3 regions of the Kocuria arenosa genome follow, and region 2 is predicted to be linked to each of the others. Evidence: riboswitches for the same ligand, from Rfam matches in the RefSeq annotation. Region 2 holds a riboswitch; each other region holds the start of a gene.
What was found. Region 2 has a riboswitch for thiamine pyrophosphate ahead of ACFYE3_RS06820 (FAD-dependent oxidoreductase). Riboswitches for the same ligand answer to the same signal wherever they lie in the genome.
Positions count from the first base shown of each region.

Region 1: linked by a shared signal. The riboswitch ahead of thiM (hydroxyethylthiazole kinase) and the one ahead of ACFYE3_RS06820 (FAD-dependent oxidoreductase) in region 2 are both predicted to bind thiamine pyrophosphate.
Region 3: linked by a shared signal. The riboswitch ahead of ACFYE3_RS01865 (ECF transporter S component) and the one ahead of ACFYE3_RS06820 (FAD-dependent oxidoreductase) in region 2 are both predicted to bind thiamine pyrophosphate.

Region 1 covers NZ_JBHZTA010000002.1:58,740-64,170, reverse strand. The annotation lists gene thiE (thiamine phosphate synthase) at 1-342, opposite strand, end outside; gene thiM (hydroxyethylthiazole kinase) at 339-1,214, opposite strand; TPP riboswitch at 1,206-1,299, opposite strand; gene ACFYE3_RS03680 (nuclear transport factor 2 family protein) at 1,355-2,089, opposite strand; gene ACFYE3_RS03675 (Rne/Rng family ribonuclease) at 2,284-5,431, opposite strand, start outside.
Region 2 covers NZ_JBHZTA010000003.1:170,633-176,063, forward strand. The annotation lists gene moeB (molybdopterin-synthase adenylyltransferase MoeB) at 1-11, opposite strand, end outside; gene ACFYE3_RS06810 (thiazole synthase) at 8-868, opposite strand; gene thiS (sulfur carrier protein ThiS) at 870-1,109, opposite strand; gene ACFYE3_RS06820 (FAD-dependent oxidoreductase) at 1,106-2,497, opposite strand; TPP riboswitch at 2,493-2,596, opposite strand; gene thiE (thiamine phosphate synthase) at 2,612-3,331, shown strand; gene ACFYE3_RS06830 (hypothetical protein) at 3,444-4,493, shown strand; gene ACFYE3_RS06835 (VOC family protein) at 4,706-5,431, shown strand, end outside.
Region 3 covers NZ_JBHZTA010000001.1:392,473-397,903, reverse strand. The annotation lists gene ACFYE3_RS01875 (energy-coupling factor transporter transmembrane component T family protein) at 1-712, opposite strand, end outside; gene ACFYE3_RS01870 (ABC transporter ATP-binding protein) at 709-2,607, opposite strand; gene ACFYE3_RS01865 (ECF transporter S component) at 2,604-3,224, opposite strand; TPP riboswitch at 3,314-3,433, opposite strand; gene ACFYE3_RS01860 (DUF4235 domain-containing protein) at 3,704-3,982, opposite strand; gene mnhG (monovalent cation/H(+) antiporter subunit G) at 4,042-4,509, opposite strand; gene ACFYE3_RS01850 (monovalent cation/H+ antiporter complex subunit F) at 4,506-4,778, opposite strand; gene ACFYE3_RS01845 (Na+/H+ antiporter subunit E) at 4,775-5,431, opposite strand, start outside.

The DNA of each region.
Region 1 (5,431 bases), on a different contig from region 2:
GAGCACGGCATGGGGCCCGCAGATCGCCCGGGCGAGCGCCACGGGCAGGTCCGACTGACCGACGTGCACCCCGGCCACGGGGGCGCCGGCCGCGCGGGCGGCGAGGTAGACGTCCGCGCGGTCGTCCACGAGCACGGGCACCTCCCGGCCCACGCGCTCGGCGACGGCCGTGAGGAGGGCGACGAGCTCGCGGACCGGGGCGTCCTTCGCACGGACCTGGACCATCGTGGCGCCGCCGCGGACGGCGGCCGCCACGACGTCCGAAACCGTCCGGGGCGAGCTCAGGGCGGTGTCGGTCACGAGGTGCAGGGCAAGGGCGGCGGGGTCGAGGCGCGGGCTCACCGGGTGCCCTCCTCGCGCACGAGCTCCGCCCGGGCGGCGATCCGCTCCGGCGTGACGGCGTGCAGCCGGTCCAGCAGCGCCACGGCGAAGGAGCCGGGCCCGCCGGAGTCGGCGGCCGCGTCCTCGGCCGCGAGGGTGTACACCGTGGTGGCGGCCACCGCCGCGGCGGCCGGATCCGCGCGCACGGCGGTGAACGCGGCCATGAGGGCGCCCAGGGCGCAGCCGCCTCCGGTGATGCGGGTCAGCAGGGGCGTGCCGTGCGGCACGCGGACGACCGTGCCGTCCGGGGAGCGCACGAGGTCCACGGGCCCGGACACGGCCACCGCCGAGCCGGCCCGCTCGGCGAGCGCGGCGGCGGCGTCCCGGGCGGCGTCGACGCCGTGGGTGGCGTCCGTGCCGCGGCCTCCGGCGCCGCCGGCGAGGGCGATCACCTCGGAGGAGTTGCCGCGCACGATCGCCGGCCGGAACTCGAGCAGGTCGCGGGCCAGCGCCGTGCGCACGGGCAGGGCGCCCACCGCCACCGGGTCCAGGACCCACGCCCGGCCCGCGCGGCCCCGGGCCCCGACCGCCTCGTAGGCGGCGCCGCGCTGCTCGGCGGTGGGCGTGCCGGTGTTGACGAGCAGGCCGTCGGCGAGCTCCGCGAAGACCCCGCCCTCGCCCTGGATGTCGGTCATCGCCGGGGACGCGCCCACGGCGAGCAGCACGTTGGCGGTGAAGTTGGTGACCACGGCATTGGTGATGCACTGCACGAGCGGCGCCGCGGAGCGCAGGTCCTCCAGGGCCGCGGCGGCGTCCTCGGCGAGGGCGGGGTCCGGCGGCGCCGGCCTCGCGGCTGCTGGTGTGCGGGCGGACGTGGGTACGGCATCGCGCATCTGCGACATCCCTTCGCTAGTACTGGCTAGATCAGGTTCGACGGGTGTGTTCTCAGCCGCTCGTGCGGCACCCCGTGTCAGGTGTCCTGCCAGTCTAGTCGGCGCGGGAACCGGGACGCGGACGGACCCCGGCCGCCGGCTCAGAACATGCCGTTGGCGTGCGCCATCCTCTCGGGCACCGGTTGGGCGACGCCCCAGTGCTCCACGATCCGGCCGTCGTCGAGGCGCCAGAGGTCGTAGCAGGCGACCGTGCCGGCGGCTCCGTCGCCGCGGTCGCCGCCCGTGACGGCCTCCGCGACGGTCAGCACGAAGTTCCCCTCGCCGACCACCCGGCGCAGCCGCCGGTACGCGGGCTGCGGGCCGTCCGGCGTGCGGGCGGTGTGCTCGGTGCAGCCCCGGGGGCTCATGTGGTCCTGGACGGCGTGGCGGTCGCCCGCGACGAGGGCGGACTCGACCCACTCCGCGGCAATGCGCTTGTTGTCCTGCGTCCGCTCGTGGTCCGTGACCTCGACGGGGCCGTCGAGCTGGGGGCGGGCGCCGTCGGAGTCCGTGCGCAGGGGCTCGAAGGCGTCCCAGTGCTCGGCGATCCGCCCGTCGTCCACGCGGAACACGTCGAAGCCGACCAGGGGCTCCGGGCCGAGTCCCGCGTAGGCCGAGTGGGCGACCACCGTCCCGTGGTCGTCGAGCACCCGGACGAGGTCCACGCGGAAGTCGTCGGGCATGCTGCGCACGAACTGCCGGAGGCCCTCGCGTCCGTCCGGCGCGAGCGGCGAGTGCTGGACGAAGTCCTCCGTGTAGTGGCGGTCCACGGCCGACGGGTCCCGGCGGACGAAGAGGTCCGCGCCGGCGGTGCGGATGGTGTCTGCACTGGTCATGGCGATGCTCCCTGGAACGGGCGGCCGCTCTCCCCGGCGGACGGGACGGCGGCCCCGGGTGTGCTGTGGTGCGCACCACGGTACGCCGCCGCGAGGGGGCCGGGCGGACCGGGACGGTCCGTGACGGTCCGCGACGACGGAGGACCCCGACCGTGCTGGTCGGGGTCCTCCGTCGTCCTGCTCGGCGGGGCGGCTCAGCCCCGGTCGGCGGGCCTGCCGCTGGTGAGGTCCTCGGCCTTGACGCCGACGCCGACGACGGTCGGCGCCCGGCGGGAGGAGTCCTCCGGGGAGCGCTGGGCGACGGCCTTGGCCTCGTGCCGGGCGCCCTCCGCGGCGACCGCCTGGCCGGCGGTCACCTCGGCCTCGCCCGGCCGTGCCGCCGGGGCCGAGGCGCGCCGGGAGCGACGACGGGGCCGTGCCGGCTCGGTGCTCGCCTGCTCCGGAGCCGCCGACGGGGTGGGCACCAGCTGCTCCGCGCTCTCCCGCGCCACGGGCTCCTGCGTCGCTGTCTCCCGTGCCACGGCCTCCTGCGCGGCGGTGACCGCCTCGGGGGTGACCTCCTCGGCGGTGGCCTCCTGGGGAACGGAACCGGCGTCCGGCGCCGTCTGCCCGAGGACCTCCGCGAGCGAGTCCAGGCTCAGCGGCCGGGCCTCGGCGGGCTCCTCGACGACGGCGTGGCCCTGCGGCAGCTCGATGACCTCGCCGTTGATCGTCAGGCGCGATCCCGGCTCGGCCGGTGACCCGTCCGCGGGGACCTGGTCCGGTGCGGCCGGGGCGGGGCTCTCCCCCGCGTCCGGCTGCTGCTCGGCGGCGTTCTCCGCGCCCTGGCCGCGGTTGCGGCTGCGCTTGCCGCGACGCTTCTTCCGGGAGCGCCCCGAGCCCTCGGGCCGGGACTCCGCCTGCTGGGCGGTCTCCTCGGCGAGCTCCGGCGTCTCCGCGGCGGCCTCCTCGTGGTGGGTGGCGGCGGCGATCGTCGCGAACGCCGTCCGCGCGGCCTCGGCCTTGGCCCTCTCCGCGGGATCGGGCTCGGCGGACCGCTGCTCCGTCCGGGCGGGCTGCTGCTGCTCGCTGCGGCCCCCCCGTCCGCGCTTGCGCTCCGTGCGGTTCGGCCGCTGGTCGCGGGACTCGCCCGTGGCGCCGCCGGTGCGGCCCTCGAGCGGGTGGTCGTGGACCACCACGCCGCGACCGGCGCAGTGCTCGCACGGCTCGGAGAACACTTCCAGCAGGCCGGTGCCCATGCGCTTGCGCGTCATCTGCACGAGGCCCAGCGAGGTCACCTCCGCCACCTGGTGCTTGGTGCGGTCCCGGCCCAGGCACTCCACCAGCCGGCGCATCACGAGGTCCCGGTTGGCCTCGAGCACCATGTCGATGAAGTCGATCACGATGATCCCGCCGATGTCCCGCAGCCGCAGTTGCCGCACGATCTCCTCGGCCGCCTCCAGGTTGTTCTTGGTGACGGTCTCCTCGAGGTTGCCGCCGGAGCCGGTGAACTTGCCGGTGTTCACGTCGACCACCGTCATCGCCTCGGTGCGGTCGATCACGAGCGATCCGCCCGAGGGCAGGAAGACCTTGCGCTCGAGCGCCTTCTGGATCTGTTCCTCCACGCGGTAGTTCACGAACAGGTCCTCGTCCTCGTCCCACTTCTGGAGCCGGTCGAGCAGGTCCGGCGCGACGTAGGTCACGTACGCCTCGATGTTGTCCCACGCCTCGTCGCCCTGGACGACCATGGTGGTGAAGTCCTCGTTGAAGACGTCGCGGACCGTCTTGATCGTCAGGTCCGGCTCCGCGTAGAGCATCTCGGGCGCGAGCGTCCTCGTCGACCCGGACCGCTCCTGGATCTGCTCCCACTGGGCGCGCAGCCGGTTGATGTCGTGGGTGAGCTCCTGCTCGGAGGCCCCCTCGGCGGCGGTGCGGACGATGACTCCCGCCCCGTCAGGCAGCCGGTCCTTCAGGATCTTCTTGAGCCGGGCGCGCTCGACGTCGGGCAGCTTCCGGGAGATCCCGGTCATCGACCCGCCCGGGACGTAGACCAGGTACCGGCCGGGCAGGGAGATCTGGCTCGTGAGCCGGGCGCCCTTGTGCCCCACCGGATCCTTGGTGACCTGCACCAGGACCGAGTCCCCGGACTTCAGCGCGACCTCGATGCGGCGGGGCCCGCCCTCGACCCGCGACGCGTCCCAGTTCACCTCGCCGGCGTAGAGAACGGCGTTGCGGCCCCGGCCGATGTCGATGAACGCGGCCTCCATGGACGGCAGCACGTTCTGCACCTTGCCCACGTAGACGTTGCCGATCAGGGAGTCCTGCTGGGTGTGCGAGACGAAGTGCTCGGCCAGGACGCCGTCCTCCAGGACGCCGATCTGGATCCGGTTGTCCTTCTGCCGGACCAGCATCTGGCGCTCGACGGACTCGCGGCGGGCCAGGAACTCCGCCTCGGTGATCACCTGGCGGCGGCGGCCGGTCTGGCGGGAGTCGCGCCGGCGCTGCTTCTTGGCCTCGAGCCGCGTGGAGCCCTTCACGGCCACGACCTCGTCGGCCGTGGCGGTCTCCGCGGCGCGGGGCGCCCGGACCCGGGTCACGGTGTTGGGCGGATCGTCGTCGCTGCCGCCCACGAGCTCCATGTCGACCTCGCCGCGGCGGCGGCGCCGACGGCGTCGACTGGTGGCGCCCCCGCCCGACCCCTGTCCGGCCTCCTCGCCCTCGTCGGCGAGCTCCGCCGTGTCCGGTTCCTCGGGGCTGTCGCCCGGGTCCTCGGCGGAGGCGTTCTCCTCCTGCTGGCGGCGCCGCGCCTCCCGGCGGCGGGCGGCGCGCTGCTGGGCGGCCTCGCGCAGCTCGTCGAGGTCCGGGGCGTGGAACATCAGCGAGGTTGCCGTCACGGCGGCGGCCAGCGCCGTGCGCGGCTCCCCCTCGTCGTCGGTGTCCTCGTCGGTGTCCTCGTCGGTGTCCTCGTCGGTGTCCTCGTCGGCGTCCGGGGCAGGGTCCTGCGCGGCGCTGGTCGGCGCGTCCTCGGCCGGTGCGGACGGGGCCTCGGGGCCCAGGTCCTCGGCCTCGCCGGCGGGCTCCACGCCCTCGGCGGACTCCTCGGCACCGGGCGTGCCGGGTGCGGGGTTCCCGGGCGCCGCGGCCTCCTCGGCCACCGCACCGGGGCGCTCGTCGCCCGGCACCGCGGTCCCGGGCGCGACGTCGAGGGTGTCGGTCCCCGCGGCGTCGCCGGTGGCCGGCGCAGCGTCCGGCACGGGCTGCGCGGCCTCCGACGGCCCGTCGAGGACGTCGCCCGGAGCCTCGGCCGGGATCTCCGGGGCGGTCGGCGACGGCTCGTCGAGGACGTCACCCGGCACCTCGGCC
Region 2 (5,431 bases):
AGCGGGCTCACGGCCGCTCCCCCACGGGCGCCCAGTCCCCGCGCGGCGCGTCGGCCGGCTCGGCGGCCGGCCCGTCGTCGGACGCGCCCGGATCGATCCGTCCGGCCATCGGCGAGGACGCCTGGGCGTGGCTGCGGACCGGGATGCGCCCGGCGCCGGCGGCGAGCCGGCCGGCGACCACCGCGTGCCGCATCGCGGTGGCCATCGCCACCGGGTCCTGGGCACGGGTGACGGCGCTGGCCAGCAGCACGGCGTCGCAGCCCAGCTCCATGGCCAGGGCGGCCTCGGAGGCCGTGCCGATCCCGGCGTCGAGCACCACGGGCACGGACGCCCGGGAGGCGATGAGCTCGATGTTGTGCGGGTTGAGGATGCCCAGGCCCGTGCCGATGGGGGCGCCCAGGGGCATCACCGCCGCCGCGCCCAGGTCCTCGAGGCGGCGCGCCACGGCCGGGTCGTCCGAGGTGTAGGCGAAGACCTTGAAGCCGCGCGCCACGAGCTGCTCGGTGGCGTCGAGGAGCTCTACGACGTCGGGCAGCAGGGTGTCCTCGTCGGCGATCACCTCGAGCTTGACCCAGTCGGTCTCGAGGGCCTCCCGGCCGAGCTCGGCGGTGAGCAGCGCGTCCCGGGCCGTGTAGCACCCGGCGGTGTTGGGCAGGATCCGGATGTCGTTGCGCTCGAGCAGCGCGAAGAGGGAGTCGCCCTGGCCGGGGGCGTAGCGGCGCAGGGCCACGGTGGTCAGCTCGGTGCCGGAGGCCAGCAGCGCCTGCTCGAGGGTGTGCAGCGAGCTGAGGCCGCCGGTGCCCATGATGAGCCGGGAGGTCAGCTCCGTGCCGTCGAGCAGGAGCGGGTCGGGGTGCGGGACGGTCACGTCAGCCTCCTTGGACGGCGGTGATGATCTCGACGGCCTGGCCCTCCGCCACAGGGGTCCGCCGCCAGCGGCTGCGGGGCACGACCGCGGCGTCCACGGCCACGGCCACGCCGAGGCGCCCACCGTCCAGCGGGGCGCCGTCGGGGCCCAGGGCCCGGCCGACGGTCTCGGCGACGAGGTCGACGACGGTCGCCTCCGCCGCCACCTCGTGCGGGCGGCCGTTGAGGGTGATGGCGGTCATCGGGGGCTCCTGCTCCGGGGCCCGGGTCCGGCGGCGGCCGGCTCGGGGTCCTGTCGACGGGCCTCGACGGGTCGGTCGAAGCGGTGCGGGTCGGTGGTGGCGAGGTGCTCGGCGTCGGCGGCCGGATCGGGCCCGGCCCCTCCGGCGACCAGCTGCGCGGCGAGCCGGGCGGCCAGCGGGGCGAGCAGGACGCCGTGGCGGAAGTAGCCGGTGGAGACCACGAGCCCCGGCACGGGCGAGCCGTCGGGGTCGCGGACCCGGCCGAGGTACGGGATGTCGTCCGGGGTGCCGGGCCGGGCGCGGGCCAGCACCTCGACCAGCTCGAGGTCGGCGACGCCGGGCACGAGGGCCTGGGCGTCGCGCAGCAGCCGGAACACGCCGCCGGCGCTGGGCCCGGTCAGGTCGTCCTCGCGGGAGGTCGCCCCGATCACCACGGTCCCGTCGGTGCGGGGCACCAGGTAGACGGGCACTCCGTGCACCAGGCCGCGGACGGTGCGCTCGAGCAGCGCCGGCGCCCCGGCGAGGACCCGGGCGCGCAGGATGTCCCCGTGCACCGGCCGCAGGGGCGGGTGCCAGTCCTCCGGCAGACCCTCGAGGTCGCCGAGGTCGGCACCCGGGGCGAGGACCGTCCAGGTCGCGGAGACCATCCCGCCGCCGGCCAGGCGGACGCCGGTCACGGCGCCCTCGGCGTTGCGGCGCAGCCCCGTGGCGAGGTCGTGGACGAGGTGGGCCGGTCCGCCGTCGCGCGCGGGCGATGGCTCGGGGACCTCCGGACGCTCCAGGGGCTCCGGGGCCTCCGAGGTCTCGACGGGCTCCGGGAGCTCCGGGGCGAGGAGGGCGGCGAGCAGCCCGGCCACGAGCCGGCGCGGGTCCACCTGGTGGTCGTCGGGGATCCGCAACGCGGCGGACAGCCGCGGGCTCAGGGCGGGCTCGAGGGCCCGGGCGGCGCGCAGGGTCAGCTGCTCCACCGTCATGCCGTGGCGCCCCTGCAGCGCGCGGAGGTCCGCCAGGGCCTGCCGGTCGGCGGCGTCCACCCCGCAGACCAGGGTCTCGGTGGCCCGGTGGCCCACCGTCCCCCCGGCGGCCTGCTCGAGGGCGGCCACGAACCCCGGGTACTCGGCGGCCGAGGCGGTCATGAGGGGGTACAGGGGCTCCTGCCGGTACTGGACCTCGCTCACCGGGGCGAGCATCCCGGCCGCGGCGCGGCTCGCGCCGGAGCCCGGTTCGGGGTCCACCACGGCCACCGAGCGGCCGCGGCGGCGCAGCTCCCAGGCGGTGGCGAGGCCGATCACCCCGGCGCCGACCACGGCGACGTCGGCCCGGACGTGCTCGGGCTGCCCGACCAGGGGGTGGGGTGCGGTCGTCGGGGCGAGGTGCGCGGAAGTCACACGGAACGTCCTTTCCTACGGCGGCATGACCCGCATCAGGTGTGGCGGTCGGCGCTGGACGCCCTCTCAGCCCCCGGTGGGGCTCCCGCAGAACCGCTGACCTATCATCAGCGTGTGACCCAGCATACCCGTGACGCCTCCGCCCCCGCCGAGCCTCCCCTGCGAGATGCCCGGACGGCAAAGCTCCTCGCCGCCCGGCTGTACGTGTGCACGGACACCCGCCGGGACCGGGGCGACCTCGAGGAGTTCCTGCACGCCGCGTACTCCGGTGGCGCGACCATCGTCCAGCTGCGGGACAAGAGCATCGACGCGGACGAGGAGATCGCCGCGCTGCGGCTGCTGGGCCGGGTCGCCGCCGAGTACGGCGCCCTGTTCGCCGTCAACGACCGCGCCGACATCGCCGCGCTGGTGGGCGCCGACGTCTTCCACGTGGGCCAGCACGACCTCACTCCCGCCCAGGCCCGGCACCTGCTGGGCCCCGACGTGCTGATCGGGCGATCCACCCACGACCTCGGACAGGCCCGGACGGCGCTCGAGGACCCGGACGTCGACTACTTCTGCACCGGCCCCGTCTGGGCCACGCCCACGAAGCCGGGGCGCCCGGCCACCGGACTGGAGTTCGTCCGCGCGGTCGCCGCACTGACGGAGGCCCGGCTCGACGCGGACCCGGAGGTCCTGCCCGTGCCGTGGTTCGCCATCGGCGGGATCGACGAGCAGCGGCTCCCGCAGGTGCTGGACGCCGGGGCGCGCGGCGTCGTCGTCGTCCGCGCCGTCACCGAGGCCCCCGATCCCCGCGTCGCCGCGGGGCAGCTGCGCAGCCTGCTCCCCGCCTGAGCCCGGCACGGTCCCCCACCCCGGCCCACCGTCCCGATGACCGACCGGCTCCCCGCCGCCGCCCAGCACGTTCTGGGAGCATGGACGCAGGACGACGACGGAGAGGTGGCCCATGGACCCCGAGCTCGACCCCCAGGTGCGGCACGCGGTGGAGCGTCCCGCGGAGACCGCCCGCGGCCCGGAGGACGTGCAGCTGCGCGTCCGGCTGGCCGGTGAGCCCGCCCGCCGCGCCCTCGGCACGCACTGGGAGCAGGGCCTCCCGGAGGACGCCGCGCCGAGCGACGACCGGCTTGCCGCCGCCGTGCTGCTCGCCACCCTCTTCGGCGACATCTTCTGGCTGGAGCGCGCGGCCCGGCTGCCCAGCGACGTGCCGGGGTGCCCGTCCGCGCCGCCGAGCGGGCTGCTGGAGCTGACCCGGGTGCCCGGGGCCCGTGCGGCCCTGGCCACCGTGCTCGAGCGCCCGCTGCTGACCGGGCTCCTGGAGTGGGGCACCGACCCCCTGCCGGAGCAGCCCCCGCTCGCCGTGGCACGGGCCGCCCGGGACCTGGGCGTTCCCGACGACGGGCGCGTCTACAAGGTGGTGCGCCGCCGCGCCGAGCGCTTCCTGGCGCGGGAGCACGACGGGTCCGAGCCGCTCGAGCAGTTCGTGACCCTGCTGAACGAGGCGGAGCGGGGCCACCGCGAGGACGGTCCCGTGCTCTCGGGCGAGACCCTGCCCCCGGCGTCTCCACCGGCGCCGGGCCCGACGGCGGGGCCCCCGTCCGCGGCCGGCCCGGCGGCGGACGGCGACGTCCGCCCGGGAACGCCCCCACCGGGTGCTCCCCCGGCGGGCTCGCCCGAGAATCCGCAGTGGGGCGTGAGCCCCGCGACCCCCGCCCCGCCGCCGCCCGGGCAGTTCCCCGGGCAGTTCCCTGGGCAGGGGGCACCCGGACAAGGTGCACCCGGGTACGGGGCTCCCGGACACGGCGTCGAGCACCAGCCGCCCGGAGGACCGGGAGCCGGCGGGCATGGGCCCTCCGGACCGGTGTTCGGTCCGGGCCCCGGCGGCTGGCCGCCGCGCCCGGCCGAGCCCGAGGAGGACGACTCCGACAACCTCAAGGCGTGGGGGTTCGTCTTCCTGGGCATCCTGGCGGTCATCGCGGCGCTGATCTTCATCCTCTGACCACGCCGCCGGCCCACCTGCTCCGACCACCTGATCCGACCACCGAACCGCGGCGGACCGCGGCGGACCCGGAACGGTCGTGCACCCCGCAGCGGATCGAGCACGGGGTCCCGCTCGCCGGCACCACAATTTACTTGCACAGGAAAGCTTCTCGCGCTATTCTTGGGGACATATCAACCAATGCACTGCCCCTGCCGACGGAGAACCCCGAGATGCCGATCTTTCCCCAGAACCCCGATCCCCGGAGCCTGACGAAGCGCCCCGCGGAGGACCTGCTGTCCGCCGGCACCCGGATGGGCGCCGTGGAGCTGCTGGTCTCCGACCTGGACACGATGGTCGCCTACTACGCGGACGCCATCACCCTCGACGTGCTCGCCCACGCCGGGGACACCGCGGTCCTGGGCCGGGACGGCCGGACGGTGGTGCGGCTGCGCCAGGTCAAGGAGCTCCCGCCGGCCCACCGCGGGCAGGCCGGCCTGTTCCACACCGCGGTCGTCTTCGAGGACGAGCCCGCCCTGGCCGCGGCGCTGGCGTCCGTGGCGACCGTGGCGCCCCACTCCTTCACCGGCAGCGCCGACCACCTCTACAGCCAGGCCTTCTACTTCGACGACCCCGAGGGCAACGGGGTGGAGCTCTACACGGACCGGCCCCGCGACACGTGGCGGCGGGAGCCCACCGGCCTGCTGACCCTGGCCTCCAACCCCCTGGACCCGAACGGGTTCCTGCAGGAGCACCTGGCGGAGCAGGGCGGGCGCCCGGCGGCACCGCCGGCCACCCTGGGCCACGTCCACCTGCAGGTGGGCGACATCCCGCTGGGCCGGCAGTTCTACGTGGACGTCCTGGGCTTCGAGGTGATGAGCGACATCGGTTCCGCCCTGTTCATCGCCGCCGGCGGCTACCACCACCACATCGCGCTCAACACCTGGCAGAGCGCCGGG
Region 3 (5,431 bases), on a different contig from region 2:
CGGCGTCCCGCCAGGAGTACCCCGGCACGCGGGCCCACGTGCGCGGACCCGCGCCGAAGCCGCGCGCCTCCATGGTGACCGACAGCCGGGTGGCCCGGCGCAGGGACTGCACCAGGAGCGTGAACGCCTGGCCGCCGAACTCCCGCAGCGCGCCCACCGGTCCGTGCCCGGACCCCGCGCCGCGCGCCCGCCGCGCCATCGCGAGGGTGGTCCATTCGGAGACCATCACGCCCACCAGCCGCAGCGCGGCCAGGGACGCGAGCACGAAGCGGGCCGGGAGGCGCAGCGTCTGGGCGAGGCCGTCGGCGAGGTCCGTGGGGTCCGTGGTGAGCACCAGCATCAGCCCGGGCAGGGCCAGTGCCAGCCCGCGGAGGGCGATCGCCGCGCCCGCGGCCACCGAGCCGGTCGAGATCCCGGTGACCCCCAGGTCGAGCAGCACCGGCCCGGAGTCCTCGGCGAGCAGTGCCGTGCCCCACCCGCTCACCAGGGCCGCCACGACCACCGGCCACGCCCGGCGCAGCAGCGCGAGCGGGCGCTGACCGGCGAGTGCCAGCAGGAGCACCTCGCCCAGGAGCACGGTCCCCGACGTCACGGGGTCCGCGCTGAGCAGCAGGACGACGGTCAGCAGCAGCGCCCCGGCCAGCTTGACCACCGCGTCGGCCCGCCCCAGCAGGGAGGTCCGGGCCGACGGCGCGATCGCGGAAGCGCTCACCGGACGGGCTCCCGCCGGGCCGGGACGGGCGGAGCGACCGGCGCTGCCGTCCCAGCGGGAGCGACCGGAACGGCTGACGCGGCCGGCACGGCAGGAGCGACTGGCGCTGCCGGCGCGGCGGGAGCGACTGGCGCTGCCGGCGCGACCGGCGCGGCCAGGGACTCTCGCGCCGCCGGGGCCGCGCGAGTGGCGCGGTCCCGCTCCGGGGGCGTTCCCAGGGCCAGCACCTGGGCGCCGAGCGCCCGCACGAAGTCCTCGTCGTGGGTCACGGCGAGGACCGACGTGCCGGCGTCGACGAGCTCCACGAGCAGGTCGACGAGTTCCGCCCACGTCAGGGCGTCCTGGCCGAAGGTGGGCTCGTCGAGCACCAGCACGTCCGGGTCCGTGGCGAGCACCGTGGCCACGGACAGCCGCCGCTTCTCGCCGCCGGAGAGGGTGAACGGGTTGGCGTCGGTCAGGTGGGAGAGCCGCAGCCGGCGGAGCAGCTCGTCCGTGCGTCGCTCCCGCTCGGCCGCCGGCGTGCCCGCCAGCCGGGGGCCGAGCTCGAGCTCGGCGCGCACGGTGGCGCACAGGAACTGGTGCTCGGGCTCCTGGAAGACCGTCCCGACACGGGCCACGAGCTCCCGGCCGCGCCACTCCAGAGGGTCGGGGCCCGCACCGCGATCGAGGCTCGGATGGGCGCGCACCGTGCCGCGCACGGGGGCGAGCAGGCCCGCCAGCGTCAGCGCGAGCGTGGACTTGCCGGCGCCGTTGGGCCCGGTCAGCGCGAGCGCGCGGCCGCGGCGCAGGGACAGGTCCACGCCGGCCACCGCCGTGGGGAGGTCCCGGCCCGTGGCGGCGTCGTCCACCGGGCCGCCGCGGCGCCGCGCCCGCCGCCGGGCGCGCAGCTGCCGCGCCGAGGGCTGGCTGCGCGAGACGCCCAGACCGGTGGCGCTCAGCAGCGGTTCGCCGTCCGCCCCGGGGCCGCCGACCGCGGCCGGACTCCCCGCAGGACCCGCAGCAGGACTCCCCCCATGACCCGCAGCAGGACTCCCGGCAGAACCCTCGACCGGGCTTCCGGCAGAACCCTCGGCATGCCCCGCGGCCGGGCGGGCGGGCGCACGCGTGGCCGGCACCCGGCCGGGGACCCACACCCCCGCCCGGCTCAGCTCGTCGGCCGCTGCACCGAGCACCTGTCCCGGGGCCCCGTCGTGGGTGATCCCCCCGTCGCGGCCGAGCACGACGACGCGGTCCACGACCTCGGCCCACACGGCGACGCGGTGCTCCACGACCACGAGCGTGGCCCCGCCGTGGTCGAGGCAGGACACCACGGCGTCGCGGACCTGCCGCACGCCGGCAGGGTCCAGGTTGGCCGTCGGCTCGTCGAGCAGCAGCAGCCCGGGGCTCATGGCCACGGCGCCCGCGAGGGCCAGGCGCTGCTTCTGCCCACCGGACAGGGCTGCGGTGGAGTGGTCGAGCGGGAGGTCCAGGCCCACGGCGTCGAGCGCCGCGCGCACCCGCGGCCAGATCTGCTCGCGGGGCACCGCGAGGTTCTCGAGGCCGAACGCGGTGTCGTCGCCGATCCGGGACAGCACCACCTGGGACTCGGGGTCCTGCTGCACGAGCCCGGCCCGGCCGCGCGCCTGCTCCGGGGGCGTGCCGTCGAGCAGCAGCTCGCCGGAGCCGGACTGCCCGTCGTCGTCGTGGAGGACGCCTGCCAGGGCGTGCAGGAAGGTGGACTTGCCCGCCCCGCTGGGCCCCAGCAGGAGCACCCGCTCCCCCGGTTCCACCACGAGGTCGACACCGCGCAGCGCCGCTGTCTCCCGCCCGGGGTGGTGCCAGCCGAAGCCGAGGGCCTCGACGCGCGCCCCACGGGCCGCGGGCACGGCGGGGCGCCGGACCGTGGGGGCCGTCATCGGCGCACGGCCCGCCCCGAGGCGAGACCCTGCAGGACGCCGGTGGCCGCGAGGGCCCGCACCACGGCCTGCATGAGGAGGCCCGCGAGCACCGCCCCGGAGACGGCGGCCAGGACCACGTAGACCACCTGGTGTCCCAGCGCCCACTCGTAGTTGTAGACGATGTTCTCGTGCACGCCGAGGAAGATCCCGCTCACAGCCCCCGCGACGGCCGCCGCGAGGGCGTCGAACCGGCGGTACCGGAAGGCGGCGAAGGCCAGTTCCGCGCCGATGCCCTGGACGAGTCCGGAGAGGATGACCAGCAGACCGAAATGGGTGCCCAGGAAGCTCTCGATCACGGCTGCGAGCAGCTCGCAGAACAGCGCGGCGCCGGGCTTGCGGATGATCAGGCCGCCGAGCACGCCGGCCACCAGCCAGCCGCCGGCGATCAGTCCCACGGCGGGCGGGTAGGCGACCGCCGCCGTGCCGACCACGGGGTAGAGCAGGTTCGACCAGGCCCAGAAGACGACCGCGCACACGGCGGCGAGGACGGCGGCCACGACGATGTCGACAACGCGCCAGGACGACGTGCGGGACGTGCCGGGGCGGCCGGCGGGACGGTGGGTGGTGGTGTTCACGGTGCGTTCCTCCTGGGCTCAGCGAGCCGTCGGTGCCAGGAGGGGACGGGGTTCCGCGGGCCGCGCCGGTGGCGCTCTCCCGGGGAACACCCCTGAGATGCTCGACTCCCTTCGCCGGTGCTAACCGGAGCAGGTTCGAGGGTCTGCGGCGATCCGCACTCTCAGCGCCGCGCCGGTCTCACCGGCGGGACGCTCCCCTGTCGTTCAGTGGCACCGAGTCTACCCCTCCGTCGCCCGCTCCGTGCACGCCCGGGACCCCGGCTGCGCCCGCGGGGCCGGAGCTCCGGCTGCGCCCGCACGGCGTTCCCGCACGGCGTTCCCGCAGCACGTCCCCCGCGGCACGTTCCACGCACGCCCGCCAAACGTCTCCCGCGGCACGTTCCCCGCCGCACGTCCACCGCACGAATAGGGGCCCGTCCGGTCGGACACCGGTGCGGTGTCCGACCGGACGGGCCCCCTCGCGAGGTGCCCGCCGGGCCTCAGACCTCGGCCTGGCTCGAGGCCTTCGGGTTCTCCTGCGGCTTGTTCTCCATCTTCGCGATCTGGCGGGAGATGGCGACCTTGATGACGGTGCCCACGAGGCCGGTCACTAGCGACCAGATGATGATGCCCGTCCAGGCCTCGTCCGGGTCCGGGTTCCGGGCGGGGGGCGGGTCGCCGGTGATGCGCGTCCACGCGGCGCCGAGCACCTTGTGCGAGAGCGCCACGCCGCCGAGCGAGAGGCCGGTGCCCACGAGTTCGAGGACCTTGGTGTTCATGGAGTGCTGCTCCTTGTCGTCAGGGGGGACGCGGGTGCGCCCTGTCGATCCTGCCCAGCCTAACGCGTTGTCGCCGATCCGTCAGTCTGCTGTCCGTCCGCTCGCCGGCCGTCCGGGCTCGGCACCGGAGGTCCTGCGGTGATGCCCTCCCCGGTGCCCTCTCCGCTGCCCTCCGCGGCGCGGTCGAGCACCTTCTGCAGGTCGTCCTGGGTCAGCGTGGTGCGGTTCAGGTGCTTGGTCCGGTAGGTCGAGCGGCCCACCATGTGCGCCGAGACGGGCACGGTGAGCAGCTGGAAGATCCAGCCGAGGGCGATGAGCGGGATCATCACGGGCTCGCGGTTCTCGAGGGCGACGGCCGTGAGCATGAGGAGCAGCCCGAAGACCTGCGGCTTGGTGCCGGCGTGCATGCGCGTCAGCAGGTCCGGAAAGCGGACCAGGCCGATCGCGGCGGCGAGGGACATCAGCGCGCCGCCCACGAGGCACACGGCCGCGGCGGCGTCCAGGACGGTGTCCAGCACGGCGCTCACCGCCCGTGCTCGGCGGTCTGGGTGGCGAAGCGCGCCACGGTCACGGATCCGATGAACCCGACCAGCGAGACGATCACCATGAGGATCAGGTTGTTGAGGTGGCCGTGGTAGGCCATCTCCACGGCCAGGGCGGCCGCGACGATCGCCAGCAGCACGTCCGTGGCCACCACGCGGTCCAGCAGGGACGGGCCCTTGGCGAGGCGGTAGAGGGTGCCCGCGGCGGCCGCGCTGAGCAGCACGGCCGCGACGGCCACGGCGATCTGCATCACGAGCGGTCCTCCTCGGGGGCGTCGGTCGGGGTGCCGGCCGGGACGTCGTCGGGGACCTCGTGCCGGCGGCGGCCTACGATCTGCTGGCTCGCGGTGACCGGGGAGCCGATCGCGGCGCTGTCACGCCGGTCCGCGTCGTAGGCTCCTCCGCGGCGGCCCTCGGCCCGCAGGGCGGCGAGCTCCTCCGGCGTGCCCATGATCCGGATCCAGGCGGCCTCCACCTGCAGCGCGGACCGGCGGAAGTCCTCGGCCTCCTGGGCGCTGCGGACGTTGAGCGCGTGGAAGTACAGCGTGCCGGCGGCACGGTCCACCTCCACGACGAGCGAGCCGGGGATCAGGGTCATGGTGTGGCCGGTGGCCGTCAGGAGCAGGTCGGAGCGGGTGCGGAGCTGGACGCCGACCACGGCGTTGCGCGCGCGCGGCCCCACGAGGATCGCGATGAGCATCACCTCGAAGCTCGCCTTGGCGACCTGCCACACGAAGGTCACGGCGAAGACGGCGAACTGGAACGGGTTGAACCGGCCGGACAGCTGCACGGGCGGCAGGTAGAGCACCCACGTCACCAGCAGGGCCAGGACCAGCCCGACCAGCAGGTTGCCGGGGCCGAAGTCGCCCCAGAGGGCGCCCCACACGACCACGAGCCACACCAGCAG